Regions from separate parts of the Lysinibacillus sp. DFXJR4 genome, predicted to be linked through region 1. Evidence: a T-box and tRNA genes for the amino acid it is inferred to sense, from the RefSeq annotation. Region 1 holds a T-box; the other regions hold tRNA genes.

The links. A T-box is a leader RNA that pairs with one kind of tRNA and senses whether it is charged. The one in region 1 lies ahead of argS (arginine--tRNA ligase), so its partner is inferred to be a tRNA-Arg.
Region 2: it has a tRNA-Arg gene. The T-box ahead of argS (arginine--tRNA ligase) is inferred to sense a tRNA for this amino acid. The anticodon was not compared.
Region 3: it has a tRNA-Arg gene. The T-box ahead of argS (arginine--tRNA ligase) is inferred to sense a tRNA for this amino acid. The anticodon was not compared.

Annotation. Positions count from the first base shown of each region.
Region 1 is NZ_JBXUNW010000018.1:8,781-19,084, reverse strand. Features, by position in the region: gene AC2CGN_RS21965 (LCP family protein) at 1-518, opposite strand, end outside; gene msrA (peptide-methionine (S)-S-oxide reductase MsrA) at 693-1,214, shown strand; gene recQ (DNA helicase RecQ) at 1,343-3,121, opposite strand; gene AC2CGN_RS21950 (hypothetical protein) at 3,130-4,233, opposite strand; gene AC2CGN_RS21945 (MFS transporter) at 4,477-5,661, opposite strand; gene argS (arginine--tRNA ligase) at 5,801-7,480, opposite strand; T-box leader at 7,527-7,745, opposite strand; gene AC2CGN_RS21935 (GNAT family N-acetyltransferase) at 7,967-8,491, opposite strand; gene AC2CGN_RS21930 (DUF4429 domain-containing protein) at 8,757-9,221, shown strand; gene AC2CGN_RS21925 (hypothetical protein) at 9,262-9,597, shown strand; gene AC2CGN_RS21920 (hypothetical protein) at 9,917-10,084, opposite strand.
Region 2 is NZ_JBXUNW010000011.1:56,180-66,483, forward strand. Features, by position in the region: gene AC2CGN_RS18375 (DMT family transporter) at 95-967, shown strand; gene AC2CGN_RS18380 (histidine--tRNA ligase) at 1,004-2,332, shown strand; gene AC2CGN_RS18385 (TPM domain-containing protein) at 2,528-3,292, opposite strand; gene AC2CGN_RS18390 (LemA family protein) at 3,292-3,873, opposite strand; gene AC2CGN_RS18395 (spore coat protein) at 4,035-4,649, shown strand; gene AC2CGN_RS18400 (amino acid ABC transporter ATP-binding protein) at 4,705-5,427, opposite strand; gene AC2CGN_RS18405 (amino acid ABC transporter permease) at 5,424-6,128, opposite strand; gene AC2CGN_RS18410 (basic amino acid ABC transporter substrate-binding protein) at 6,215-7,012, opposite strand; tRNA gene AC2CGN_RS18415 (tRNA-Arg) at 7,517-7,591, opposite strand; gene clpP (ATP-dependent Clp endopeptidase proteolytic subunit ClpP) at 7,900-8,490, shown strand; gene AC2CGN_RS18425 (HPr family phosphocarrier protein) at 8,673-8,930, opposite strand; gene whiA (DNA-binding protein WhiA) at 9,045-9,992, opposite strand; gene AC2CGN_RS18435 (gluconeogenesis factor YvcK family protein) at 10,058-10,304, opposite strand, start outside.
Region 3 is NZ_JBXUNW010000003.1:5,844-16,147, forward strand. Features, by position in the region: gene AC2CGN_RS10260 (SpoIIAA family protein) at 233-670, opposite strand; gene AC2CGN_RS10265 (hypothetical protein) at 793-984, opposite strand; tRNA gene AC2CGN_RS10270 (tRNA-Arg) at 1,390-1,463, opposite strand; gene AC2CGN_RS10275 (hypothetical protein) at 2,319-2,972, shown strand; gene AC2CGN_RS10280 (YqjF family protein) at 3,009-3,707, opposite strand; gene AC2CGN_RS10285 (DUF2639 domain-containing protein) at 3,765-3,929, opposite strand; gene AC2CGN_RS10290 (protein adenylyltransferase SelO) at 4,036-5,496, opposite strand; gene AC2CGN_RS10295 (metallophosphoesterase) at 5,637-6,143, opposite strand; gene AC2CGN_RS10300 (XTP/dITP diphosphatase) at 6,156-6,749, opposite strand; gene rph (ribonuclease PH) at 6,749-7,498, opposite strand; gene racE (glutamate racemase) at 7,628-8,425, opposite strand; gene AC2CGN_RS10315 (MarR family winged helix-turn-helix transcriptional regulator) at 8,436-8,888, opposite strand; gene AC2CGN_RS10320 (helix-turn-helix domain-containing protein) at 8,963-9,184, opposite strand; gene AC2CGN_RS10325 (acyl-CoA thioesterase) at 9,394-9,852, opposite strand; gene sdhB (succinate dehydrogenase iron-sulfur subunit) at 10,061-10,304, opposite strand, start outside.

The DNA.
Region 1 (10,304 bases):
TCTATTTCAACCCCCTTTGGCGCTAAAATATCTACTAATGATTCAAAATTTTTAAAATCTATAATGGCATAATGATGAATGGGAAGACCAAACATATTGCTAATTGTTTCCTTTAATAATTGCACACCACCTAAATAATAAGCTGTATTGAGCTTATATGATTGGTAGCCGGGAATATCTGCATATATATCCCTCATTAATGATACTAGCTTGACATTATTTGTTTTTTTATCCCAGGACAAAACCATCATTGTATCCGTACGTGATTTTTCCTCCCCACGACTATCAATGCCTAATAATAAATAATTCTCAATATCTCCTTTAACTGTATCACCGCTAAAATCCTCTTGTGCGACTTTTGTGTCATTTGCTAGCTCAAGTCCGCTTCGATATTGCATCACAGAATAACCAACTAGGACGATGATACATAGCAATAGCAATGAAAATAATGCCCTTCCTTTACGCAATCGACGTTTTTTGGGACGTTGTGAGCGTCTTGTATACTCTTGCTCTTCCATATTGCATAACTCCTCTATTGTAATATAGTTAATGTAACGATTCACCATAAGGAAAGTTTCATTAAAATATTGTGTCTCCTACAATTATCCATCTACTCGTTATTTTACACCGAAAGTGTCAGTAGAGAGCAAAATAATGCTATAATATTTTCACGTTAGAAAGGATGATCAACTATGATAGAAAAAGCTACATTTGCTGGCGGTTGTTTTTGGTGTATGGTCAAGCCATTTATTGAATGGGATGGCATACATAAGGTTACTTCAGGTTATATGGGTGGCCATTTAGAAAATCCTACTTATGAGGATGTTAAAAAAGGCACTTCTGGCCATTTAGAGGTAGTAGAAATTGAATTTGACCCTAGCATCTTTAGCTATGAGCAGCTTCTAGATATCTACTGGATGCAAATTGATCCTACAGATGCTTATGGCCAATTTCATGACCGTGGTGAATCCTATACAACCGCAATTTTTACCTATTCCGAAGAACAAAAACAGATCGCCGAAGCATCCAAAGAGAAATTAGCAAAAAGTGGACGCTTTGATAAGCCTATTGTAACCACAATTCGCGATGCTCAACACTTTTATCCTGCAGAAGATTATCATCAGAATTATTATGAAAAAGAGCCTGAGCATTATCAAAAGGACCGAGCAATTTCGGGTAGAGATCAATTTATTTCAGAGCATTGGAAAAAATAGTATCTTTCCGGGGATAGAATCAAAAGAGACTGTTACAAAATTTAATGTCAGAAAAGCGTGAGAAATCAAGGTTATGATTTCTCACGCTTTTTTGTTTTGAGCAACAAACCCTAGTCACACGATTCAAACTAAATATTGGATGCTTCCTTCAAAAACGATTGGAGTGCCTCGAAGAATCGTTTGCCGTATTTTTCAAACTTTACTTCACCAATTCCACTCACACGTCGTAAGCCTTCAAGCTCCATTGGCTTTTGCTCGCATAATTCTCGTAATGTTTTATCAGAGAACACCACAAATGGTGGTACTTGTTCCTCATCTGCAATCTGTTTTCGCAATGCTCTTAAATGCTCAAACAGCGGATCATTGTCTGCCAGCTTATGGACAATAACAGCTTCTTTTCGCATAACCTTGCGATTGCCAAGTAAAACCGCCTTGCCTTCCTCTGATACAAAGATCGTTGGATACGTACCGTGCTTAACGGCTAGTAATCCTTCCGCGATTAAAAATTCAATAAAACTAGAGACATCTTTGGAAGAGTACTGCCCTTTTAAAATGCCATAAGTTGACAACCGTGCAAAGCCAAATTCCGTCATCTTTTGATTTTTGGAGCCAATTAGCACCTGAGCCACCATTGTCTTGCCAAATTTTTGCCCCATCCGTACGACACAGGCTAGCACCTTTTGCGCATCTTCCGTTACATCCTTGATCTCTCGCCCATCATTACAATTACCGCAACGACCACATGGCTCTCCTGCCTTTTCACCAAAATAGAGGAGAATTGCATTTTGTAAACATCCCTCTGTATGACAGTAATCCACCATCGTTTGTAGCTTTACTAGTTCCTGGGTAATTCGGGATTCATCCTGTGTCTGTTCAATTAAGAAGCGCTGTGTTTGAACATCCCCTGATGCATACAGTAAAATGCAGGCACTTGGTAAACCATCGCGTCCTGCACGCCCTGCTTCCTGATAATAGCTTTCCATATTGCGTGGCATTTGATAGTGAATAACGAAACGTACATTACTCTTGTCTATCCCCATGCCAAAAGCGTTAGTCGCCACCATAATACGCGCCTCATCTTTTAAAAAACGTTCCTGCTCTAACATGCGCATCTCCTCTGCTAGGCCAGCATGGTACTTTGCAACAGATTCTCCAGAACGACTTAAGACATCATAAATTGCATCCACAGCCTTTCGTGTGGCAGCATAAATAATGCCTGCTTCCTGCTTGTTCTTTGTGAGGTAATTTTTAATATAACGTTCTTTGTTTTCACCGATCAAAACTGAAAAGGCTAGGTTATCTCGTGCAAACCCTGTAATTACCGCTGATTGCTCGTCAATCTCTAATAACTGTCTAATATCCTCACATACAGCTGGCGTTGCTGTTGCTGTAAGGGCTAAGACTGTTGGCTTTTGTGGCCACAATGTAAATAATTTTTGGATCGCTCGATAACTTGGTCTAAAATCATGTCCCCATTGAGAAATACAGTGGGCTTCGTCTACAGCTAATAGCGGTACTGACAAATAAGAGAGTGCCTGTAAAAATGCAGCACTTTCCAATCTCTCTGGTGCAATATAAAGCAGCTTTAAATAACCTGCACTTGCAAGCTGCATTGTTTCATTCACTTCTTGTACAGATAGGGTACTGTTAATATAAGCTGCTGGAATATTTGCCGCACGTAATGCTTCCACCTGATCTTGCATCAGAGAGATAAGAGGGGATATCACAAGCGTTAAGCCCTCCAGCATAAGAGCTGGAATTTGATAGCAAATTGATTTGCCACCTCCTGTTGGCATTACACAAAGACTGGATTGTCCTTGTAATGTTTGCTGAATAATTTGTGCCTGTCCATTACGGAATGAATCATAGCCAAAATGATGTTGTAGCATTTGTCTTGCTTGCTCCATCCAACTTTTCACTCCTCAGTAGTTAGACGAATAAGCTTATACTCGCCCTGTTCATTTTTTATCATTTCATAAAGCATCTTCGAATTAGCAAGTGCCTCCTGACCTGCAGAATTCGTCAGTAAATATTCTGTTTTTGCACGCACAACCAAACGCTGATTTATCACTTTAATGTTTTTTATAGTAGTCTTGGAAAAATTAATTTTCGCCTGTTTAGAGGCATAATAAGAGACCATATTTTTCAAAGTATCCTGTAAATCGTCTGCTCCAACAATAGATTCCATTACACTAGCGTCTTGAATATCAACAGCTGCCTTTAAATGCTTATGAAATACATCTAAAAATTGCTTAATTTCATCTTCATTATAAGCAAAAATATTTTTTCCATACTTTTCAATCACCTGCGTTACAGCAGCTTGATCCCCCTGTTCTATATAGGGGTACAAATTTTTGGATTGGGATAGTCGATCACTAACCCTCATTCCTTCCTCAATCCACTCATCTACTAGTTGAGCTATGTCTTTAAATGGCAATATGTATGGCTGTGAAACTTCGTTTTGCTGACGATTAAAGTAGATACCTACAAATTCACCATTCTCTGCCTCCAGTACAGGACTCCCTAGAGGTAATGGTTGTTCTACATCTATATAATAAGCAGCAACTTTATCACTATATTTATGGATAATGTGTGGCAATCCATCGACATAAACCGAAAGCTTATTTAAATCTCCCTTATATACTGTTGGTACCTTTACAGAGGTTTTATAGGATACTTGTAAAATGGCGATATTATGTGCTGTAGACATATAATGCACAGTCGCTTCCTTAAGCTTATTATTCGCAAATTCAACGAGGGCAATTGGCTTAGAGGCTACGAGTGCCCCATTTGTGACTATATAAAGCTTATCTTGATCCTGCCTAACAATAAGTCCTGCACCAATACCGTTTTCACCAACAACTTTTACCTCTGGCACTATTTTCTCTTCCTGCTTTGTTACCGCTTTTTCTGATTTTGTCTCTGCATTTTTTGTCTCAAACAGTTCTGCCACTGTTTGATTACTACAGCCTGTTAATAGAATAGCTGTCGCACCCAAAATGAGCATCTTCTTCCGCATAGCTTCACCAATACTTTCTTTCAGCTTCTTTCTTTATCTATCATAAACAAGGTTTATTTACGCTTCAAGTTTACATAATAATATTATTATGTAAGTTATATTATAAACATATTGGCTGCTTCTTTTAATCAATTCCTTATACCTATAAAAATTGTTTCTTTTAAAACTTTGTTATGAAAATTGACTTATAAATCGTAGCAAAAATAATTTTCAAAAAAAGACATGCTTAAACAATTTCGCATGCTAGAGAGAATTTTTCTTTAAACGATAAGTTGTTGCCATAATGGCAAGCATAATAATCATGAAAATAGCAAAAGTCACTGTATGATTGCCAGTAATATCATAGCAATAGCCGATTACAATTGGAATGATGGCGCTTATTATAAATCCGCCAGACAACACCATAGACGACCAACTATTCGCCTCCTCATTTGTTTCTGCCTCATCCAATGGCAATAATAGTCCAATTGGAAATAAACCACTTAATACGATACCGATAATAAACACCGCCATTAATAGCAACGTACCTGAGCCTACCCATAATAATGCAAACCCTAATATGCCTAAAACACCTAAGGCAAAGAGCCAAGCTATACGACTTGTCCATTTTTCCATTAGTATCGGAACTACTATGTTGCCAATCATTTGTATAAAAGACATCAATGTTAACATGGAGCTTGCTTCACCAAGTGAATAGCCCTTATCCTGCAAAATTGGTACCAACCAGGACATCACTGAAAAAAATAGTGATGTTTGTAAGCCGAAATAAATTAGAATTGTCCAAGCTCTGCAGCTTTTCCATGGATTTCGTATTACATGTTCAGACTTTTCATCTTTCCTTGATAGCTCCCGCTCCTCTTTTTGTACTAACAGAAACCACATTATCAGAGCGCTGAATGCTAGAATTGACCAGCTACCTAGAGCTATCGTCCAGCTGCCATCAAAATGACGATAAAGATTTACGGTTAGTGCTGCACTCAGTGTTGCGCCTGTTCCTATTCCAAATGAATAAATTCCGACAACTGTAGTGAAACGATTCGGAAATTTCTTCTTGATGTAGGCATTTAGCATTGGACCAATAAGCGCAATCGCAAACCCTGCAAGAAAGCTTGTAACTACAAGTAAACCATAACTTTCTTTTAAAAAACGCAATCCATTTGCAAAGGCAAGAAGGACAATTAAGAGCGGAATAGCTGTTTTTGTGCTCAATTTTTTTTGTAATGGTACAGCAACAGGTGCAAAGAGTCCCATACAAAATACTGGTATAGATGTTAAAAAGCTCATTTTCGTATTAGATATATGTAATGACTCCAATAAAACATTATAGAGTGGTCCAATGGCGGTTACTGCTGGACGCATATTGAGGGCAACGAAAAAAATACATACAACCATTAGCACCGAGGAAGCCTTCCATTGCTTATTTATCATATTTGTTTAACCTTCTCTCTAAGCTATAAATTTTACCATTATTGTCAGACCTCCGATTTCATTCTATTCCCTTTTATCATTTTTTCAAGTACTGGTCAATTTAAATAACATCTACCACAGTGTAGTAGATGTACTTCGCTTACATTTTCTTTGGTGCTGCAATACCCAATAATGCTAATGATTCTTTTAAAATGATAGCGACGCATTGACAGAAAGCTAATCGTGAGCCTCTAATATGATCTTCAGCTACTATTTTATTTTGGGCATAGTATTTATTAAATAAACGAGCTAAGTGTAAGGCATATTTAGCAATTTGTGATGGATCCGCCTGCTCAAAGGCATTGGAAATTACTTTCGGAAACTGTTCTAGTAGTAAAATAACTGGCCATGCTTGGTCACCCAACTTTTCAAAAGATACTTCATTGCTTTGTTCATTAATTTTTTCCAAAAGGGATGATATACGTGCATAAGTGTATTGAACATATGGACCTGTTTCCCCTTCGAAATTCATCATTTGCTCAAGAGAAAACTCTATATCATGTAAACGATCATTTTTCAAATCATTAAATATAACCGCTCCAACACCAACTTGATAGGCAACACTATCTTTCTGCTCTAGCTTTGGATTTTTTTCCTCAATATTGCGTTTTGCTGTAGTAATCGCTTCTTTCAGCACCTCACCTAATAAAACAATTTTGCCTTTACGAGTTGACATTTTTTTACCGTCTTTTAGAATCATCCCAAAAGGTACATGTTGTAAATCTTTTGCCCATCCATATCCCATTTTCTCTATAACCCTAAATAGTTGATTAAAATGGAGGGACTGTTCATTGCCAACCACATAAAATATTTTTTTAGGGTCATAGTGCTGTTTACGATAGAAAGCAGCTGCCAAATCACGAGTTGCGTAAAGTGTCGCACCATCTGTTTTAGTAATTAAACAAGGTGGCATAGGTTCTACTTCCACAACAAATGCCCCATCAGATTTTATAAGTAGCTCTTTTTCTTCTAGTTCCTTGACAACTGTTGCCATTTTGTCGTTGTAGAAGGCTTCACCATTGTATGAATCAAAGTGGATTCCAAGAAGTTGATAGATAGTATTGAATTCCTCTAATGATGCATCTCTAAACCATTGCCATAGAGCAAATGCCTCTTCATTCCCATCCTCCAATGCTTTAAATGCAGCACGTGCCTCCTCATTAAGGGTTTCGTCCTGCTCAGCTTCTTCATGGAATTTCACATAAATTTTTAATAATTCTTCAATCGGCGCATTCGCAATCGCTTGTTGATTGCCCCATCGTCTATAGGCAACAATTAACTTACCAAATTGTGTTCCCCAGTCTCCTAAATGGTTGATACGAATTGCTTGATAGCCATTTTTTTCGGCAATATTAGCTAAAGCGTTGCCAATTACAGTAGAACGTAAATGCCCCATAGAAAATGGCTTCGCGATGTTAGGAGAAGAAAAATCAATAACAATATTCCCTTTTGATTCCTGCTGACTTCCATATAAATGTTGTTCTACTAATATTTTAGTAAGCATCTGTTTTGTAACGATTGACGGATTAAAAAATATATTGACGTATCCTCCTATTACTTGAACATCCTTTATGATTTCACATGTCAAATTGTTTTTTATCTCTTCAGCTATACTGTGAGGTGATTTTCTACATGTTTTAGCAAGAGTGAAGCACGGAAAGGCTACATCTCCTAGCTCCAATTTTTTTGGTTTTTCTAATAAATGTTGAATTTCTTTCTCTGTAAGCTGATCCTTTAATGCAACAGCAATGCTTTTGGCTATTTGTTCCTTCATGTTCATTTCATCTTCCTCCTCTAAAAAAATTAAAAAAGCTCCCGTCTCTAATAATAGAGACGAGAGCATAGTTATCCCGTGGTACCACTCTAGTTGTCATTCCAAATGACCACTTTCCATTGTTAACGAGGTGACTCCCCGATATTCTCTACTCCTAATTCGAGAACCTTCTCCAAAGTGCGTTTCATTTACGGCTTCTGCATCAGGCTTCCACTATCCCTAATTCGCTTTCCAGTTATCCATAAACTACTCTCTTTTTCATTGAATTTAACTGTAATTTCAAAATATTTTACAGTAGCTATAAATGAAAGTCAACTTTTGGTTCAAAGAATACTTAGTGAGACAGCTTATATTCTGTTCATGGTCCGCAGTATTTCTGGTAGGTCATTGAGGTGAGAAAATAATAGCAAATTCACTACATCCATCACGGGTGATCTTTTACGGATTATTTAACTAAAGCACCCCTAAAGCACAAGAAAATAACTAAATCGATTACTGCAAATCAGAGGGTAACAATCCATATACAAAACTATCTGTCCATTCATTTTTATTCCAAAAATCTTGTATGAAATGGGCTTCCTTTCTCATGCCTATTCGTTCACACAATTTTTGTGAAGCTGTATTCCGTGCATCAAGATTAGCTTGTATACGATGTACATTAAATTCATCAAATAGTTTATAGACCAAACTACTTACTGCTTCTGTTGCCAAACCTCTCCCTGCTACTTCATTTGAAAAACTATAGCCAATCTCAACAGTGTCTTTCATATCTGTATACCATACGGATAAATCACCAACTACTTTAGTCTTGTATATAACTGCCAAGCTTAACATTGATTCTTTAGTGAGTACACCGTTTGTTAGCTTCTTATTAAATCTTTCCTGCATATCCTCATGTGTCCACTTATTATGTAATAGGAACTTACATGTATCATCATTATTATAAATAGCAAATACATCCTGTAAATCCGTACTCTTAAAAGGTCTAATTATTAATCTTTCTGTTGTAATTTCCAAGTTAGCTCGCCTCCCTCAAATTCATTCTACAAAATAAAACAATGACCCACAATGTTTGGGAACCAAGTGAATGGTTATACGATTGAGGAAATTAAAGTAGCCTTTGAGGAAGTAATTGAACAAGGTAAACAGTCCAATACAGATTGTGAGACAGATAATTAATTACAGTTGTCTGTTTTTATTTTCATATTTAATACTGACACAATTTGGGCTATTTGGTATAGTTTATTCCATAGAAAAAAACTTTAAAGGAGGAAATCTAGCAATGTCGAAAGTATATGAGTTTAAATCTAATGGAAAATTCACTGTAATTGTGGATGACTACAACGTAAAAATTCAACCCAAAGGTTTTTCAAACTTCATTAACAAAGGTGGTTCAAAAGGAGAAAAATCAATTCCTATTAAATCGATTACTGCCATCCAATTCAAAGAGCCCGGACTCACTACTGGATATATTCAGTTTGCTTATTCCGGATCTAGTGAAACAAAAGGTGGAACAATGGCAGCTGTAAAAGACGAGAATTCAATCACGTTTGTAAAAAAAGAATTAAAGCAAGCACGAGAAATGGTAGATTTGATTGAATCAAAACGTCATGCTGATTCGACTACTGCTCAATCTACAGCGGTAAGTGCTGCAGATGAAATTATTAAAATGAAAGAACTACTAGATGCAGGAATTTTAACACAAGACGAATTTGAAGCAAAGAAAAAGCAATTGTTAGGGATATAAGTCACTCAAAATGAGTGGCTTTTTAGTTAAGGAGGATTAAATGATTAAAATACATACATTAAAAAACTTACAACAACGTGATGTTTTTGAATTCATGAGCGGTGATTTTAAAAATGAACATTGGCATGAATCTTCAATTTTTTTAACAGAAGAAGCATTTGCTTTTTTACATCTACATATATATAAAGTTTTACCGAATTTTAATTATTTTGGTCCAAATTCAGTTAACCTTAAACAATGGAATCAAATCGCTTTCATTGCATGTACTTTAAATAATTCAATGGACATCGATTTCATCCGTTTTTTTAACAAAATAGATGATTGGGAACAAAAAAATTTCGAAGAGCACACTTGTTTCTCGATTTGTGGTCCATAGCAATTTCATAAAATTTAATATTCACCACAACAAAAATAGACCAGGCACTCATTTTTGAAGTGAGTCCTGAACAATTGTTTATATGTGGTAAACTTCTAAAATTGATCTCCAAAATTAACACATATTATATTTTCGTCATTATGAATCATCCTGATTACGTTGTAACCTTGTTCTCACAATAGATTTAGGGTAATTTAAGCTAATAATTTCTAATGTTCTTCATGAGTAAAATAAGCTAGATAAACCTATAATCGCTAAATATCTGGTTTACATTTGAATAAAAAACGTACTGGCACTATTGTTTCGTAACTCATGACATCTACCATCTATTACAGATATTTCTATATAAAATGGTGAATGTTAACGGATCTTCAAGTAAAATTTCAACATCCTTCTTAATTGCTAACTCTTCCAAAAAGTTCCGTTCTAACATTCTAATAACATCTAAAGTTGATAACTCTTTTACCTGTTTTTTATAAAATTCCATGTACCTTTGTTAACGAACATTTTATTCCTTTTACAATTTTATTTAAAACCTTTATAAAAATCCTTCATTTCTTTTAAATGATTCCAGTATCCACCACCTGGTTTAGGAACAGGATTTCCTTATAAATCTTGAAGAGTACCCCAGAAATCCTTTTCTGGTCTTCTATGTCGTTATTCAAAGTTTCTAAATTTCTTTTTTGTGCTCTTGATAATTAAATGAT
Region 2 (10,304 bases), on a different contig from region 1:
ATTAAATTAACTCGAGCGAGCGTCAATTGCTGTAGCAACTTATATTTTTAGATACAATTCTATTATTTTTTTAAATTTGTGAAGGAAGGTTAGTGTGAGAGATTTAAAAAAAGGCACTATTTATGCAATAATTTCAGCTATTTGTTTTGGTATTATGCCCATTTTCGCTATAAAAGCTTATAGCTATGGGATTTCTGTTTATACATTACTGGTTTTAAGATTTTCAATAAGTTCTTTACTATTTTTTTTGTTTCTTATATGGAAAAAAATACCTATTAAAATTAGTAAAATGGATTTAAAGTTATTTTTTCTATTGGGTGGTGTTTTATTTACACTGTTATCTGTCCTACATTTTGAATCATTAAAATATCTATCTTCTGCTATGGCTGTTTTATTATTATTTTCATTTCCTATATTTGTTTCAATCTTTTCCTTTTTAATCTACAAAGAAAAGCTAAAGGTAAAATCAATCATAGCTTTATTTTTCACCTTTATTAGTATGATTTTTTTATTAGGCGTTTCTTTTCAAGGTATAAATATGAAAGGCGTAATGTTAGCGATATTAGCTGCTATTGTATATGCACTATATATGATTCTTGGAAAAAAAGTCACCGACAATAATTCTCCCGTTGTAACAAGTACTTATGTTACCTCCTTTGCTGCATTGGGTGTAATTTTCATAGGACTAATAACTAGTGAACTACATTTGAATTTTGGTTCAAATGCATGGATATATATATTCGGCATTGTTGTTATTTCAACGATTATAGGTGAAATAACTTTATTTAAATCACTACAGATTCTTACTTCAACAAATGTTTCTATGATAAGTATGGTAGAGCCCATATTCACCTCTATCTTTGGCTTACTGTTTTTGCAGGAAGTAATGGAACCTCTTCAACTATTGGGAGGTATTTTCATCTTAATAGGCTTAACTTTCTTGATTTATTTTCAAAATAAAAATTAATATGATTCAAATACTCATCGAAAGGAAGATTCAAAGATGATTTTTAACCTAAATGAAAAGACTCTATCAATTCCTGAGGGAACTGAAGATGTTTTAGGAATTGATATGAGATATCGAGAACATATCATCAATATAATTAAAGGCGTTTATGAAAACTATGGTTTCAATCCACATAAAACACCTATTTTAGAATACTTAGAAACTTTTAACGGACATCATGGGGAAGGAGAGAAGTTATTTTTTCATATAAATGATAAAAATGAAAAAATTCTTATTCCTCGCTATGATCTAACTGTACCGCTGGCTAGAGTAGTAAGTATGTATCCAAATATACCGAGACCTTATAAAAGATATCAAATTGGTCCATCTTTTAGAGATGATCAGCCTGGAAAAAGTCATTTTAGAGAATTTACACAATGCGACGCTGATATCATTGGCTCAGACAGTTTATTAGCTGAAATCGATATTACAATAATGGCCCATGAATTGATTAATAAGTTAGGAATAAAAAACTTTGTTTTGAAAATAAATCATAGACTACTTATTCAAGCCTTAGCTCTTAAAGTTGGTTTGAATACCAAAGAAGAACACCTCGGATTACAAAGAGCCTTAGATTATGCAGATAAAGTTTCAAAAGACGGATTACAAGGTATAAAAAATAAACTAATAGAAAATAAAATTCCACTGAATATTGCTAATCAAATACTAATTGAAATTGAATGTTTTTCTAACCTTTTAGCTCAATATGAGGATTTACAAAATCAAATAAGTCAAATTGAAAAGTTCTTTAATTACTGTCTCACTTCTACAAAGGCGACAGCCGATTTGAAATTTATCCTCTCTTATTTACCAAAAAATGTTCAATCCAACATCAAAATTGATTTAACATTAGCAAGAGGGGCAGATTATTATACAGGCTATATATTAGAGGGTTTGGTTGTTGACTCTGAAATCGGAGCAATTTTAGGTGGTGGACGATACAATAATTTAGTTTCTGCTGTCGGCAATTTAAATGAACCAGGAGTTGGCTTAGCCTTTGGTTTAGAAAGATTATTATCTGTATTGAAAAGCCTAGATTATATTGACAAAAATATATTACTGCCTCATAAAATATTATTAGCTGATGCCAACGAAGAGTTCCATCCTAAGATTTTTCATATCGCTCGTGAATTAAGAAAATACTATGATGTTGACATTTATTATAATCACACTCAATTTGAAGATATAATCCATTTTGCTCAGGAAAATAAGCATCAAATAATTATAGAGCTTATTGGGGACCGTCCATTCATTCACTCTGTTATAGAGAATGAGACATTTAAGTTGGAAGTAACAGGTATTTTAAATAGTTTAGATTTTATATAATGATTCTCGACCTTGCTTTATATATGAGTATTACTTTAATAATTTCACGTATCAAATAATTTGAATTTTCTCTAAAATAAAAATGTACATTACTAAAAAAATTTAATTTAGTAATGTACATTTCTATTATATGCGCAACATTATATTCGGGTAGTAATGTACAATTCCCTATTTTTAATGTTACAAAGTAGCCAGCTAGAATTTACGACTTGCTCCGCCTCCAGCAGATGAACCACCTCCAAATCCACCAAAGCCGCCTCCACCTGAGCCTCGGCTGCCAAAGCCACCGCCAAAGCCTCCTGGATAGCCTCCTCTGCCACCTGAGCGTGGTCCTCTTCCACCACCATTAGAAATAATGGAGTAAAAAACAAGGACAATGACAACAAGGACAATAATCATCCATGTTGGCATTTCTTCCTCTTCAGCTGAATTTGTAGGAGTCTCCCCCTCCCAATTGTACTCCTCTGCAACAATTTGAAATACTTCAGCATATGTTGCTTTAAAGGCTTGATCAATATTACCAGCACTTGCATTAGGATAAAACGCTGTATCTAATATCCGTCCAAGTTTCCCATCTGGTAATGCTCCTTCAAGTCCCTGACCAACAGCAATTACGACATCATTATTGCCTTCACCCTGACCAAATGTTGCTAATAATAATACACCGTTATTTTTTTGTGCATTACCAATTCCCCATGAACGAATCATTTTAGTCGCATACATTTTTGGGTCCTGTCCATGAATAGATTCCACAGTGATCACCATTATTTCGGCACCTGTCCCTTTGTCTAGCTGCTCTGAATAATGATTAAGCTCCTCTTTTACTGAAGTGGATAATACATTAGCAAAATCGTGAATATACGTATTTTTCATGGGGGTTGGCATTGCTGCATCTGCCATTCTAATCAATACAAGAAATGAGAAACAAACAATTGCAAATTGCACAATAAAACGTTTCATTATTGCTTACCTGAATTACTAAAATCAATAGATGGTGCCTTTTCAGAACCTGCTGTAGCTTTAAAATATTCCTTCTGCTCAAACCCAAACATTCCTGCAATTAAATTTCCTGGGAAACGTTTTACATTTTTATTAAAAGTTTGAACCTCATTATTGTAGTCCTCACGAGCGACTGCTAGCCGGTTTTCTGTTCCAGCTAATTCATCCATTAATTGTCGAAAATTAGCGTCTGCCTTTAAGTTTGGATAATTTTCTACCACAACAAGCAATCGACTAAGTGCGCCATTCAGTGCATCATTTGCAACCGCCTGTTCCTCTGGACTACGTGCATTTCCCATTTGTGAGCGTGCCTCCGAAATACTAGCAATAATATCTTGCTCATGCTTAGCGTACCCTTTTACTGATTCCACTAAGTTTGGAATTAAATCATAGCGACGCTGAAGCTGGTTTTCAACCTGGGCCCATTTTGAATCCACACTCTCTTCCGCTGTAACAAGGCTGTTGTATTTAGGGATAAATAGTAAAGCTAATAGCACTAAAATAATAATGATAATGCCAATAGGTCCAAGAACTTTTTTCAAATGGTATTCCCTCCTTTACACACTTACTTTTCCTTACCTCTAATGTGCTGCAAAAAAACATCTCTATTCTACATATATGCAAATGGAGTTATAGCGTATGAAATATATCTAATTAGACATACTAAATACTGCAACAAAATAACATTTAGGAGGCGTTTTTTTTGTCACAATCATTTCACAATGAATCAGCTAACCAACCATCATTCAACCAACAACAAAGCCTAAATCATGGTGGACATGAAGTTATGGACATGCATGAAACACTTGGCGAAATCATTGCTGGTATGAATCAATCCATTATTCTACGTCCACATGTTAAGGACCCTGAGTTACTTAGTATTTTGGATCGCCAATATAACTTCACTTTAGGGATGTATAACACTATTGTGGAATCTTTTAAAACTGGACATGATCCATCTGTTCCAACTGGACGTTACCAAATGGAGACAGGCAATAACTTTACTTATGGATTAAATCCTGGGCAACCTAAAAAACCAATGCAAAATGCAAATGAAATGAATGATGAAACAATTTCAGGCTTCTTATTAGGTGCTCAAAAAGGTACAGCCAAATGTATGACAGCTGCTGCGACTGAGACTACAAACCCTGTTGTTCGCCGTGTTGTTGCAGATAGTATTCCCAACTGTATTGAAATGGCATACGAATTATCTATTTACCAAAATAAGCATGGCTACTATCAAGTACCTCAATATTCGCAGCAGGATATGCGTACAATACTCGATTCATTCGGTACAACTACAAATCCTCTTCATTAACAAAAAAGCAGTCTCACATGTGATCTAAATCACCGGAGACTGCTTTGCTTTGTGGTTATAAAACTTTTCCTAAAAATGCTTTTGTTCGTTCATTTTGAGGATTTCCGAAAATTTCCGCCGGTGCTCCTTCTTCTACAATATAGCCACCATCCATAAAGACCACACGATCGCCTACCTCACGTGCAAAGCCCATTTCATGTGTAACGACAATCATTGTCATTCCTTCAGCTGCTAGATTCTTCATTACATCTAACACCTCTTTTACCATTTCTGGATCAAGTGCTGACGTCGGTTCATCAAAAAGAATGGCTTTTGGTTTCATTGCTAAAGCGCGAGCAATAGCTACCCGTTGCTGCTGACCACCTGAAAGCTGTTCAGGGTAGTTATATGCTTTACTATCTAAACCAACCTTCTTAAGAAGCTCATGTCCTAATGCTTCTGCATCGGCACGACTCATCTTACGAATTTGCATTGGTGCCATTGTCACATTATCAATAACCGTCATATGCGGGAATAAATTGAATTGTTGAAACACCATGCCCACTTCTGCACGTATTGCATTTATATTTGTTTTAGGATCATTAATCTTCACATTTTCAATATAAATGGCACCATCTGTCACTTCTTCGAGCATATTAATACAGCGTAAAAAGGTACTTTTCCCTGAACCAGATGGTCCTATTACACAAACCACCTGTTTTTCTTGTATTTCATAATCAATACCTTTTAATACTTCCAGCTTGCCAAAATATTTGTGTAAATTCTGAATTTTAATCATCGTGCTTCCCGCCCTTCTGCCTTACGAGGGACATAACTATTACTGAATCGCTTCTCGATAAATGCCACAATTTTTGTTACACCATACGTTAAAACTAAATATAATAATGCTGCAACAATGTATGGCTCCCAGAATCGGAAGCTAGCTCCTGCTACTACTTTACTTGCATATAAAATATCTGGAGCTGCAATAACGGTTACTAGAGAGGAATCCTTTAATAGCGCAATGAATTCATTCCCTAACGGTGGAATCATTCGTCTAAATGCCTGTGGTAAAATGACTTTTCTCATCGCTTGGTTATGTGTTAAGCCAAGTGATCGAGCTGCCTCCATTTGACCTTTCGCAATACTTTGAATGCCGGCACGGAAGATTTCTGCATTATAGGCCGCACAGTTTAATATAAGTGCCGTGATCCCTGACACCATATAGCCTAAAGAGTGTCCAAAAATCGTAGGTATTACGGCTAAATGAATTAATAAAATTTGCACTAGCATTGGTGTTCCACGGAATAAATCAACATAAAGCTTACACGGCCAATAAATCCATTTTTTCGTTGATAATTTTCCGAGCCCTAAAAATAATCCTAAAAAAATACCACCAAAATAACCACTGAGTGTCAAAATTAGTGTTACGCCAATACCACGTATAAACATATCTCGGTAGTTCCAGACTATGTCCCAGCGTAAGTCAAAGATGTCCATCCGAAAACCCCATTTCCCCTAAAAAGTTACGAAAAATATGAAGACGCTAGCATAAGGCTATGCTAGGGGCACCATTCATTCTTTTCTTACTTAAAGTCTGAGCCAGTAATCTCTTTTAATTTACCGTTCTCTTTAATCTTTTGTAGACCCTCATTTAATAGGTTTAAGAGCTCTTTATTTCCTTTTTGAACCATGAAGCCATAATATTCTTTATCAAATGCATCATCTTCTATTACTTTTAGTTTTTGATCTGGGTGTGCTTTGATATATTCGTAAACTACTGCATTATCACCAATCGCAGCATCTACATTGCCATTTAGCATTTCTTGGATAGCAACTGGTTGATTTTCAAATGCCATAATATTTGTACTTGCATCACCCTGTAGCTTTTTCGCTGCTAAATGACCAGTCGCATTAATTTGAACTGAAACTTTTTTATCTTTGAGCTCTGCTAATGATTTAATCTTTGAATCCTCTTTTACAACGATTAATAATTGAGATTCATAGTATGGCTCAGTAAAATCGAATGATTGTTTACGTTCTTCTGTAATTGTAATTCCGGATGCCCCAATATCTGTTTCACCATTTTTAATTGTTTGGAATACAGGCTCCCAGCCAATATTTTGCCATTCTACCTCAAAGTTCATTTCATCAGCAATAGCCTGCAAAATATCGACATCAATCCCTACTATATTCCCTTTATCGTCAATCGATTCAAACGGAGCGAAAGTAGCCTCTGTACCTACCTTATAAACTTTTTTACCGCTTCCGCCATCCTCTGCCGGTGCACTACCTGATGATTTATCTTCCTTCGCGCCACATCCTGCTAGAGCTAGCATTAGTGCTGCCACGAGCATAAGTAACATAGATACTCTTTTTTTCATAGCATTTCCCCCTAAAATAAGTTTTTCCGAAATACGACTTCATTTTTCACAATTCGGAAATGTTAGACTATTAGGTCAATTATAGTAACATTATTGCTAATAGACAATAACTTTTCGTATAAAAGTAATTATTTTTTCATAAAAATTTATTTCCATGTGTTTTTTTAGCAAAAAACGGTATGAATAATCGAAAATAGCATTAAAAATGAATATTTATACATCAACTAATCATGCCAAAATTAGATAGTTTTGGGCAAAAAAAAAAGAATCCCCTCAGATAGGATTCTTTTTTTTCGACTAGATGGCTAGTCCTCACGTACAGTATGTCCACTAAAAAATAATTTGGAGTTGTTGCTTTTTTGAAGGTTTGAATGGAACAAATACGGGAATAATGCCAATTAGGGCAGTATTTCCACTATTTTCCCTTCTTTCTCCACTAAGCAGGCTGCTAAACTACTTATTAGGAGAATCGAGCTATAAAAGGTAATAAAATAATCAATAAAATGGCGCCCTCGGAGGGAATCGAACCCCCAGTGCAAGAACCGGAATCTTACGTGTTATCCATTACACCACGAGGGCATTAAACACAAAAAAAAAGTACTCACTCTAGGCTTTATGAAAAGCATGATGTAGATAATCCTCATTTTTTGAAGCATACCCGCAAAATAGTGTACCGTACTTTAATCTATGACCTTAACTATTATACAAACGTATTGCCAACAATTCAACTATAGAATGCAAAAAACAATTTATTTTTTTATTTCACTTTAGCAGGGTTAATATTTGACCTTCCCTGACTATAATGTGTATGATAGGGATACAGCTGAAATACAACGGAAGTTTTCAGCAAGAGTATTCGAATTTAGTTTTATTAAGGAGGATTTAACATGAATTTAATTCCTACAGTTATTGAACAAACAAGCCGTGGTGAACGTGCATATGACATCTATTCACGACTACTAAAAGACCGCATCATCCTTTTAGGAAGTGCGATTGATGACAACGTGGCTAACTCAATTGTAGCTCAGCTTCTATTCCTACAAGCTGAAGATCCAGATAAAGATATCTCACTTTATATTAACTCACCAGGTGGATCAATCACTGCTGGTATGGCCATCTATGACACAATGCAAATTATTAAGCCACAAGTACAAACAATCTGTATTGGTATGGCTGCATCTATGGGAGCATTCCTACTTGCGGCAGGTGAGCCTGGTAAACGATTCGCTTTACCAAATGCAGAAGTAATGATTCACCAACCATTAGGTGGCGCACAAGGTCAAGCAACTGAGATTGAAATCGCTGCTAAACGTATTTTATTCCTACGTGAAAAATTAAATGGTATCTTATCAGAACGCACTGGGCAACCGCTTGAAGTCATTTCAAGAGATACAGATCGTGATAACTTCATGACAGCTGAACGTGCAAAAGAATATGGCTTAATCGACCATATTATGGACCGTAGCGACCGTAAATAACAAAGTACAGACATCTCAGATTTAGTTCTGAGATGTCTTTCTTTATTTTGACGCTCTATCCATCACTTTTACATTTTCATCCGTCACTTTGACATTTCTATCCGTCACATTAGCTCCGCTATCCACCACTTTCGTTAAATAGAGCATAAAAAAACTGCCCAATTATTGGACAGTCTTTAAATTTAATCTTCTTTTTCGATTAACTCTGCCAATGCTGTAACCGCTTGCTCAGCATCGTTGCCTTCACTGCTTAACACTACTTCTGTTCCTTTGGCAATAGCTAAGCTCATTACACCCATAATGGATTTAGCATTAACTTTTTTCTCATCCTTCTCAAGAAAGATATCTGCACTAAAGCGATTTGCTTCTTGAACAAATAATGCTGCTTGTCTAGCCTGTAGTCCTAATTTTAATTTGACTTGGACTCTTCTCTCGGTCATTCTCAAAACTCCCCTTTACTACCGTTCATCTTATTAGTTTTATCTTACCTTACTTACTAGCAAAAGAACAATATGTGTTTACGCATCACATTCATACCTGAAAAGTATGAAAACTTAACCACCAATCTTTTCTCCACGTCTTAATGCATCCGCTATTTCGTCGATTTTCCGTAAACGATGATTGACACCTGATTTACTAACCGTTCCGCTTGATACCATTTCACCCAGTTCTTTTAGGGTGACATCTTGATATTCTACTCGTAAACGTGCAATTTCTCGAAGCTTTTCTGGTAATTGATCTAGGCCAATGGAATTTTCAATAAATCGAATATTTTCAACCTGACGCAATGCAGCACCTATTGTTTTATTTAAGTTTGCTGTCTCACAATTAACAATACGGTTAACGCTATTCCGCATATCTCGCAATATACGGACATCCTCAAATTTCATCATTGCCTGATGTGCTCCTACAATATTAAGAAAATCAGAAATCTTTTCTGCCTCTTTTAAATAGGTCACAAAGCCCTTTTTCCGTTCTATTGTTTTAGCATTTAGATCAAATTCATTCATAACATCCATTAAAGCCTCGCCATGCTCTTTATATAACGAATAAATTTCTAAATGGTAGGCTGACGTTTCTGGATTATTAACAGAGCCGCCTGCTAAAAATGCACCTCGTAAATATGCTCTTTTTTGACCACTCTTTTTAATAAGCTTTGGAGAAATCGTATGATTGAATTGAAAGTCGTCTGAGATGATTTCTAAATCAATTAGTAGCTCGCGCGCACCATCTCTTACACGGCAAATATATACGTTATTTTTTTTCAAACGCATTTTTTTTCGAACAAGTAACTCTACATTATATGGATACAACTTTTTCATAATCGTATAGAGTCTTCTTGCAATTGCAGCGTTTTCAGTTTGTACGTCTAAGCTTAACTGTTTATTCGCAAAGGATAATGAACCATTCATACGAATTAGGGCAGATACTTCTGCTTTCATACAATGATTGTCCGCTTCTATTTGCGTTAATTCTTTTTTTGTTTCAGAAGCAAAAGACATATCACGTGCCCCCCTTTCAACTTCAGTTCTATGTATATGCCATCTTATCATATACAATAAGCGCTTTATGATTGTATTTTTGGATTGTTTACTTTTTGTTTATAAATATTTGCGTATTCTACAAGCCATTTAGCAACATTTGTCGCATTATGACGAACCGTCCCATCTGATCGAATTGTGGCAATATCTCGCTTAATAACCTCTAACCCCATACTTTCAAGCTTTGCCACATCAAATGTTACAGGTTCCGCACATTCTTCCTTATAAAGCTCCTGTACAGGATGTGGTAATTTCTCTTCATTTACTAAAATA
Region 3 (10,304 bases), on a different contig from region 1:
GTAACCGACCATAATTCCGAGCGTTAATCAATAGCCATAAATATAGCGAAAGCTTTTACTAGATGGTCGATGCCACCAACAAAATAAGCGCCCCATGCCCTTGAGCCGCCTATGAGTGATGTATATAGCGTGTCTGTTTTCATACTACACCTTCCTTTTTGCATAATAAAAGCCCTCCACAATCATGTGGAAGGCAAATCGTTATTTGTTATTGCTTAAAATATTACATCAACTATTTAAAATCTCTCAGCCATTTGAATGCCTGTTCATAATTATCGAAAAATTCAATAGACCCTTTTGTGTTGGATTGCTTTAAGTGGTTCATTATCTCTCCTTCTTCAAGGAGAAACGCAATTGCTTTGCTGTGTTTTAGAATGGTATTATTAAAAAACTTATCTTTCCATTCTTTCTGAACAGAAAAATGGTCTGGAATGTATCCTTTTCTATCTACCAACAATTTGAATTCTCGACCTTCAGAAATAAATTGCTGGCACACCTTTTCAAAACCATTAAACCAATCATTAACATCTTCAATCTTTATTTGACCTATTAGGTGAGTAACTATTATATCTCCTGAAACTTCGGTGTTGACGTTTTTTTCTATCAATTTAGAATCATCTCCCTTAGTTTCTATTATCCGTAAAAACCCTATAAAATCAAATACCCACACCATCTAATAGTTTCGACAATAAAAATAACGCTAAGCTTCTGCTTGCGTTTCTGTATCATCTACTGGTAAGTCACTAATGATGATATGTTTATTAATGATTGCCCCTCCAATATTAACGAAATTTATTTTTGATCGTTTAATGTTGACGTGAATACACCCGCATCAAACTCCGCATTTTTCAAATTAATTAACTGTCCATTGTTTAATTGTACTTGATAATTCATAGCTATCATTCTCCTTATTTTTTCAATTTTAAAGTCTGTACCGATTTTTAATAAAGGCTCTACCTGTGATCCGACTGTAACAGTAAGCAAACAACCACCTTCTTTCTAATAAAAATACGCCACTTTTTTTAATGACGTCACTGAACAATATGGAACGATTGTAAATCACAAATATTATATTTAATCGAATTTATTTTTTAGGTGGTTTAAGAGGACTAGCCTGTTTAATGGGTTGTATTTAGTCATTTCTTATTTGCATTTTACCCTGCTGCCCATATATTCAAGCTCGTTTGGGACATTCAAGTATTACCACAACAATGAATACTTATGGTCATTTATTAGAAGAAACTGATCAAAGAGCCAGTACTCACTTCGATAAGCTTTTTAACAAAAAAGATTGATTTGGTCAAATTTCGGGCAAATTATTTAGCTATCCGTATTTATGCATAAATATAAAAAGCCTTACAACCGTTGTGGCTGTAAGGCTTGAGTTAGCGTCCCAGGAGGGATTCGAACCCCCGACCGACGGCTTAGAAGGCCGTTGCTCTATCCAGCTGAGCTACTGAGACATGATGTCATTTCTATATATTTCATATGAAGGACAATATTTATTATATGTACTTTATGGGGAAATGTCAACATTAATTTTACTTTGAAGGCAAGGTTTGCCTCATAAAGATTATTATATGAATTCATTAGTGATTTTATGCAATCTTTCCCATTCTTTTTGCTTGGATTGACCGATTTTTTACTAAAATGAAGAGTAGCAAAAACGAGAGTTATGATACCGTTTTTTCAAATGCACAACAAGTTACTCATGTTGTCAATGCTGATATAAGCAGAGAGTTAAGGTCAGTAAGTAGAGAACGATTTACTAGAGCAAAAATATTCTACATTTTTTATTCCAACTGATGTAACAGAAGGTGAACCTCTGATTATTTTGTATACTATATATATTTTAATAAATAATGCGGGTAACTTTCAATATAAATCTCCATAGGTTTAACATTAAAGGAATGAAATGATCCAAACTAATTTATCGAGTGCCTTTTTCTGTTAAAGTGATGAGATCTCTTGATGGTGCAATTTTCTTCGGCCCCTATTCGTGCTGAAATGTCTGAATTTGAAGCAGAGGCTTATCGGCAACAAAATGTCGCATTAACATAACGGTCATATTGTATATTACCAGGATAATTGAAACTGGGGATTATCAGGAGCTTCGTGAGGTTGATCATGCGCAGCAATTATCTGGAATTGTAGTATTGATCAAGCCCTCCTTTATTTAACTAACACTGCAAATAATTTTATAACAGACATTAATCTTACTGTAGATGGTATGAAGAATAATCAATTTTGCCTTCTATCATACTCGAAACTTTTAAAGAGTATTCTAAAGTAAAGGAAAAATAAAAAGGAGTGAATTATTGTATCCTTATTCACAAGGGTTTACCCTTAGTATGCTATATCCCGCTCCATACACTAATTATACGGCACCAGTTCGCCATTTTTTAAGACCGTCAAATGATTATCGGCGCTGTATAAGTAAAATTGAGGCTGACTTTATGGCGATGAATCGACTTCTCTGGATGGAGCATGTCAATTGGACGAGGATGACAATTATTAGCATTGTTTTTAATCTGCCTGATTTTCCCTTCGTGCAACAACGATTGTTGCGCAATGCGACTGACTTAGGCAATTGTCTACGCCCATTCTATGGTGATGCCATTGCTGATCGTTATGCTACCTTAATAAAGGAACATCTTACTATAGCAGCACAATTAGTGACTGCTGCTGTTAAAGGAGATGCTAAAACAGCAGATGCTAAAGAAAAAGAATGGTATCGAAACGCAGACGAAATTGCTATTTTTTTACACAGTATCAATCCTTACTTAAGCATAGAAGGTGTGCAACAAATGTTCTATACACATTTAGCGTTAACGAAAAATGAAGCGATAACCATGATACAAAAAGATTATCAAACAGATGTAAACATTTTTGATGAAATTGAGGCTGAAGCACTTGCTATGTCAGATATGATTGCCCACGCGATTGTCCTCCAGTTTTGTTATCTCTTCTAGTCATAAAAACCAGATCTATTAACATTGATTTTTTTGTTAATAAATCTGGTTTTTCTGTTCAACAACAGGTGGAAAAATGTTCGCCTTCTTGCACTTTGCATAATGAACTATTGGTTGAGTCCTTTGGAGCATTTCATTCGTAAAAGGAGCTAGCGTATTGCTTTCAATATTGATTTGCGCTTTTTGAAGCTGCCAAGGTAAATGATGTATATCGATACGTAATAATACATTTTTCGATTTTGTCCATGAGCAATAGCGTTCTACTAACCACTTATCAAAGCTGCTACTAGGTATTTCATTAGGCAATGGTTTATAAGAAATCCTTGCTCTTTCCTTAAATTTATTACTATGGCTTGTAAAAAAATAGCTATTATCCTTTAGTTGTAGTGCCATTTTTGCATAACGGTATTTTAAACCACCCAAGGAAGCTAATTGTGCAACAAAGCGATTTGTCACATCTAAATTAAAAAAATAAATACCTTGCTTCCCCTTGTACGTCACATAGGTACGTATATTGAGCTGTACATAGGAATCAGTTCCAGGGAATGCTGGTAGCAATCGTAGTCGTTGTCCGTTTACTTTAAAAAGCACTATACTAAGCCAAGCGTTTTGTTCAAAGAGATCTACTTTTAAATCTTTTGGGATATGCTGCTCTAGTATAGAAGGAGGAACCGGCCAATGCAAAAACAATACATCCTGCCATGTTTGCGTTAAAATCCATGGTTTTCTCCACATCAAATCACTCCCTTCTGTAGAATCAATTCTCTCCTACAAAAGAGTAGTTCAAACATTTTATTTTTGATTCGTTTCTAGCGTTTCTTTTACAACAAAGCGATAATATAAATTGCGAAGCTCAGATTCTTTAAAAAGCCCTAAATGATTTTTTAATTGAGGGTGTACTAGGATTCCATGTTTACGCAATTCTTTAACAAACCAACCCTTTGAATATTTATACATCTAATCTAGTCTCCTTTAGCATTTATTCATACATAGGGTATGCGCTTGGATTCTAGAAGTGACCTTTTGACAAAATAAAAAAACGAAGGGAGTTCCCCTCGCTTAATTATGTGCCACAAAATGTACGATATGGCTGTGTAGATGGTGCTGGTAATGCTGCGTATTGTAATTGCTCATTAGAATGCTCGAACGGCTGCGCAAGGGCCTTTAATAATTTGTTCATAACACTGTCGTCCCCATGCTCGACTACAGCCTCTAATGCTTCTTCTACACGATGGTTTCGTGGAATAATTGCTGGATTATGATTACGCATTAATTGGTGGGACATTTCCTTTGTTTGCGATTGTCTTGTTAATCGCTCAAGCCATTTACTATGCCACTCTTTAAATGCCGATGAGCTAAATAGCTGTGATTCGTCCCATCTTTCAAAGGTTAATGCAATAAATGTATTTGTATAGTCCGCTTGATATTGCTGCATAAGCTTAAGTAGCTCTTCAATAAGTAGCGCGTCCTGCTCTTCTTCATTATAAATGCCAAGCTTTGCACGCATACCCGCTAGCCAGTTATCATGATACAATTTGGGATATTGCTGCAATGTTTCTTGAGCTAAGGTTATTGCCTCCTCTTGATTTTCATGAATTAAAGGTAATAATGTTTCAGCTAAGCGTGTTAAATTCCAGCCACCTATATTGGGCTGGTTGCCATATGCGTAACGACCTTGTCTATCAATGGAGCTGAACACTGTCGCTGGGTCATAGGTATCCATAAATGCACAGGGGCCATAATCAATCGTTTCACCACTAATAGTCATATTATCCGTGTTCATCACACCATGAATAAAGCCAACTAACTGCCATTTTGCAATAAGGGAGGCCTGCTTTCTGATTACTTCCTGTAGTAAATAAAGATAGCGATTTTGAGCCTGATCTGCATTCGGAAAATGTCGCTCTAATGTATATTCTGCTAACATTTTTAGCTCCTCATCTGTTCCCCACTGTGCTGCAAATTGGAAGGTACCGACGCGCAAATGACTGCTGGCAATACGAGTTAGAACAGCACCCGGAAGCTCAGATTCACGGATAATTGTTTCACCTGTTGTTACAACAGCCAAGCTTCGTGAAGTGGGAATACCAAGTGCATGCATGGCTTCGCTAATTATATATTCACGCAGCATGGGTCCAAGTGCTGCCCTGCCGTCTCCGCCACGAGAAAAAGGTGTCCTTCCTGAGCCTTTTAGCGCGACATCAAAACGTTCATTATTTGGGGTTATTTGCTCTCCAAGCAACAGTGCTCGTCCATCGCCTAGCATATTGAAATGACCAAATTGATGACCAGCATAGGCTTGAGCAATGGGATTCCCTCCAGCTGGAACCTTATTTCCTGCAAAAATCGCAACCGCTTCCTCGCTAGATAAGGCTTCAATCGTTAAACCTAATGACGAGGCAACCGTCTCATTTAATTTGACCAGCTTAGGAGCACGTACAGGATTAAGGGCTAGTTCCGAATAAAAAATGCTAGCTAGTTGGACATAACTATTATCAAAATTCCATCCAATTATATTTTCCATGCTCTCTCCTTTATTGTCTTTTATATTTATTTTTCCTTCATCATTAAAATCAATTCATAGTCAATTTTACCACTAAGAACACCTTCAAGCCGACTACAAATTAAAAATCCGCTAAATAAAGCGGATTTCTACAACCATCATTATTCATTTCGCATAAATGTATAAGCGTCTAAAAGCCGGTGATCGTCCGTAAAGAAATCAACTTTAAAAGTTGTCTGATTGATCTCCACAACGGCAAAGCTCTTCTCTTGGCGTCCACGCGGCTTTAACAGGCTCCCTGGATTTAAAAATAATATACCATCAATCATCTCTGCTCCTAGCATATGAGAATGTCCGAAGCAGGCAATTTGTGCATCCACTTCTTTTGCTCGGTAGGATAATGATAGCAAAGAGCTTTTCACATTAAATAGATGACCATGGGTTGCAAAAACTTTTATATCGTCAACATCAATCACTATTTCATCTGGAAAGGCTGAATCAACGTCACAATTACCCCGTACTTTTTTCATGCCCTCTAATACCTGATGGGAGAAAGGAAGCTCACTATCCCCACAATGTATCAAAATGTCAATGTTTGGATAAAAGCCTCGAACCTTTTCAATCACACCGCTATCACCGTGTGTATCACTCATCACTAGTATTTGCATGGATATCACCTCTTATTTTATAAGATTTGACAATTGTTCCTTCAACTGACGAATTGCATTTCCACGGTGAGAAATGGCAGCCTTTTCTGCTGGCGATAGCTCAGCCATCATACGACCTAAGCTTGGTACGTAGAAGATTGGATCATAGCCAAAGCCATTTGTACCGCGTTTTTCATGGGCAATAACACCCTCACAAGTACCGAAAACTGTAGTTGTGTTAAAATTAGGACCTGCAATGGCAATACAGCAGCAGAAGCGTGCTGTACGATTTTCACCTTCAACATTCTTTAAATTTTCTAGCAGTTTGACTATATTCGCTTCATCATCATGGTCGCCTGCATACCGTGCAGAATAAACGCCTGGCTCTCCATTTAATGCATCGACAGCTAAGCCGCTATCATCTGCAATAACGATTGTGCCGAGCTCTTTGGCTAATGCCTCTGCCTTTAAGACTGCATTTTCCTCAAATGTAGTGCCCGTTTCTTCTATTTCCATTTCTGGTGCTACTTCAAACATGGTTACCACTTCATAGCCAAGTGGACCAAATAAAGCTTCGAAATCCTTTGCTTTTCCTTTATTTTTCGTTGCGATTACTACTTGCTTCATCACTTTTGTCCTCCAATTTGATCTGCCAGTTCGCCAAGTGTCTCTTTTTGTAGTGCAATTAACTCTTGAATACCTTTTTCACCTAATGCTAGTAAATCATTTAACTGTGAACGAGAAAATGTTGCTTCTTCTCCTGTTCCTTGAAGCTCAACAAATTGTCCTGCTCCTGTCATCACAATATTCATATCAATAGCTGCATCAACATCTTCTACATAGTTTAAGTCTAAAATTGCCCCCTGTTCTTCGACAATTCCAACACTTGTTGCTGCTAAATAGTCAGTCACAGGAAATTTTTCAAAAGGCTTTTCGGCACCGAATTTAGCGATTGCCTGTGTCATTGCCACAAATGCACCTGTAATAGAGGCTGTACGTGTTCCTCCATCCGCTTGAATAACATCACAATCAATCCACACTGTTCGCTCCCCAAGTGCCTCTAAGTCAACAATAGCACGTAATGCACGGCCGATTAAACGTTGGATTTCCATTGTACGACCATTCACCTTGCCTCGTGATGACTCACGTGGTGTACGCTGTGCTGTTGCACGAGGTAGCATCGAATATTCTGCCGTGATCCAACCTTTGCCCTGTCCACGTAAAAATCCTGGAACCTTATCCTCAATTGTTGCTGTACAAATCACTTTTGTATTACCAACTTGAATTAAAACTGAGCCTTCAGGGTGTACTAAATACTCACTATCTATTTTTACTGGTCGCAGTGCATCTGCATTTCTTCCATCAAATCTTGTCATCATTCTTGTTCCTCCTAAAACTTTCGCACTCATCTTATCATACTTTAACCATTCAAAAAAGTGTACGGTTCTCTATGTAAGATGCTAAAAACAGCAAAAATCAGCCTAGCCCGTCGCTAAGCTGATTTTTTATTTTAATGTCATACGTTTTATATCGAGAGTACCTTGTTCAAGCCAATTTTCAGCAATTGAACGGAAAATGGGTACCGATCCTGTGGCATAAAATTTATGAGCAGGCACTATAGTTGAATCAGCCAACGTGCCATTATACTCAAGCATTTCTTGAACATCCTTTGCTGTTTCCTCTGCAGAAGATAGCACGAAAACATCTTCTCCGACAACAGCTTCAATTTGTTTTTGCAAAATTGGATAATGTGTACATCCTAAGATGACCGTATCAAATTGTTCATTTTTCAACGGCTTTAAGCCTTCTGTAATTAATTTATTAGCAAATCCACCTTTATATTCGCCACTTTCAACAAGTGGTACAAATGTTGGACAAGCAAGTGGAATAATATGTGTTGACGTATTGAGTGACAGTAAGGCTTCCTCATACGCCCCACTTTTAATGGTTCCTTCTGTTGCAAGCACAACGACTTCATGTCGCTTCGTTTTCTTTACAGCTGCACGTGCGCCAGCATTAATAACGCCTAGTACCGGAAAAGGCATATTTCTTTGTAAACTTTCGAGTGCTACTGCAGTCGCTGTATTACAAGCAATAACAAGCATCTTGATATTCATTTTCTCGAGTGCTTTTGCCATTTGCCAAGTGAAATTCCGTACTTCCTGTCGACTTCTCGGACCATATGGACATCTTGCTGTATCGCCAATGTAGTAAATCGTTTCATTTGGCAAACGTTTCATAATTTCCTTTGCTACGGTTAAACCGCCAACTCCTGAATCAATAACGCCTATCGGGGCATTCATACTTTCCGCCTCAATCCTGTTTCATGTGTACATGTAGTCTTTGTAGATATCCTGATAATTGCGCGACTTCTTGCTCATTAAAACCTACAAGTTTTTCCTGCAAATACTGTTGTCTTTTTTCAATAACCTCTTGAATAATACGTTCGCCTTTCTCGAGAAGATGAACAACAACGACACGACGATCATTTTCATCACGTACTCGTTTCACTAATTCATTTTTCTCCATTCGGTCCACTAAATCTGTTGTTGTACTAAAAGCTAAGTATAATCGGTTAGACAAGTCGCCAATTGTCATATCACCAAGTTCTTCTAACCACTGTAATGCAACAAATTGTGGCGGTGTAATCGCATATTGCGAAACAATTTCTCTTCCCTTTTGTTTCACAATGGCCGCTATATAGCGTAATTCCTTTTCAACCGTTGCAACGGTTTCAGGTGAGTGTTTTGTTACTTCATCCGACATATAACTATTTCACTCCTAAAAATACGTTGAATAGTTCTATTTTGTCGTTTTTTTCATGAAATAGCAAGTGTCCATTAGTCTAATTTAAATTCTTCTAAGCGTAACAGCTCAATTAACGCCTGAGATCGATTTGTTACACCTAGCTTTTGAATTGTATTGGAAATGTGATTTCGCACTGTTTTTTCACTAATACCAAGTTGCTCTGCTATATCCCTCGTTGTTTTTTCAGCTAATAAAAGCGCAAATATTTCACGTTCTCGATTTGTTAAAAGAGAACGATGATGAGAGCCATTCATTTTCAGTTACACCCTCCTCCCCCGCACGTATTGTAACTTATGATAGGGAATGAGGAGCGGTGACGGCTATTTTCATGAATATGACATGTTTCCTTAAAAATTTCGAAAATTCCCGTCATAAATAAATGAAATGTATCGGTAAACGCCTTTCAAAATGATAAAGGTTGTTCACTACCCAAAAGAAATTGCTTGTCAAAGAACGATTTATATTAGAGTATGGAAAGGCTGGCTAAATGATTCCTTGCTTCTTCAGATAAAGCTATACTTTTCCCAGTGCGAGGGTCCATTTGCACAACTGTCCCTCGACCCGTGAAACAAACTTCATCTTTTTGATTTTTCCCCATATAATGAATATCCAATGATGAATTACCAACTTTCGCTACCTTTGTATATATTTTTAATACATCATCAAAGAAAACCTGTCTTACATAATCACATTGTAGATCTGCTACTATTGGAATTCCCTCAACATTCTCATCAATTGCAGCTGGCATTAGGATACCTAAGTGACGGAAATAATCAATTCGTGCTTGTTCAAAATATGTAAAGCTAACTGTATTGTTCATATGACCATACATATCGGTTTCAGAAAAACGTACACGTACCTCGATATAAAAAGAAAAATCCTTTGCCCATTCCCGAAAATCTTCAATATAATTTGCTTTCATCTTAGCATCCTCCTAAAATTAATTCACTTTTAAATTTAGCGAATCGATAAATGAATATATATTCATTATAAAGGAGATTATTATATTATCATAGAAAATTCATCTATTTGCTTGTTTTATTCACAAAATTCCTTAGTGGAGGAAATTGGGATAGAAAAAACCCCCTGACACTTTGCGTGTAGGGGGTTTTAAAGTAAAGCTTGTACAATTAGTCAACGAAGTGATCTGAACCGAAAAAGTTACGGAACATTTGCACTGTAGTTGCACGGTTTAATGATGCGATAGATGTTGTTAAAGGAATACCTTTTGGACATGCAGCAACACAGTTTTGAGAGTTACCACAGTTTGCAAGGCCTCCATCACCCATAATCGCATTTAAACGTTGATCTTTAATCATAGCACCAGTTGGGTGAGTGTTGAATAAACGTACTTGTGATAATGGTGCTGGCCCG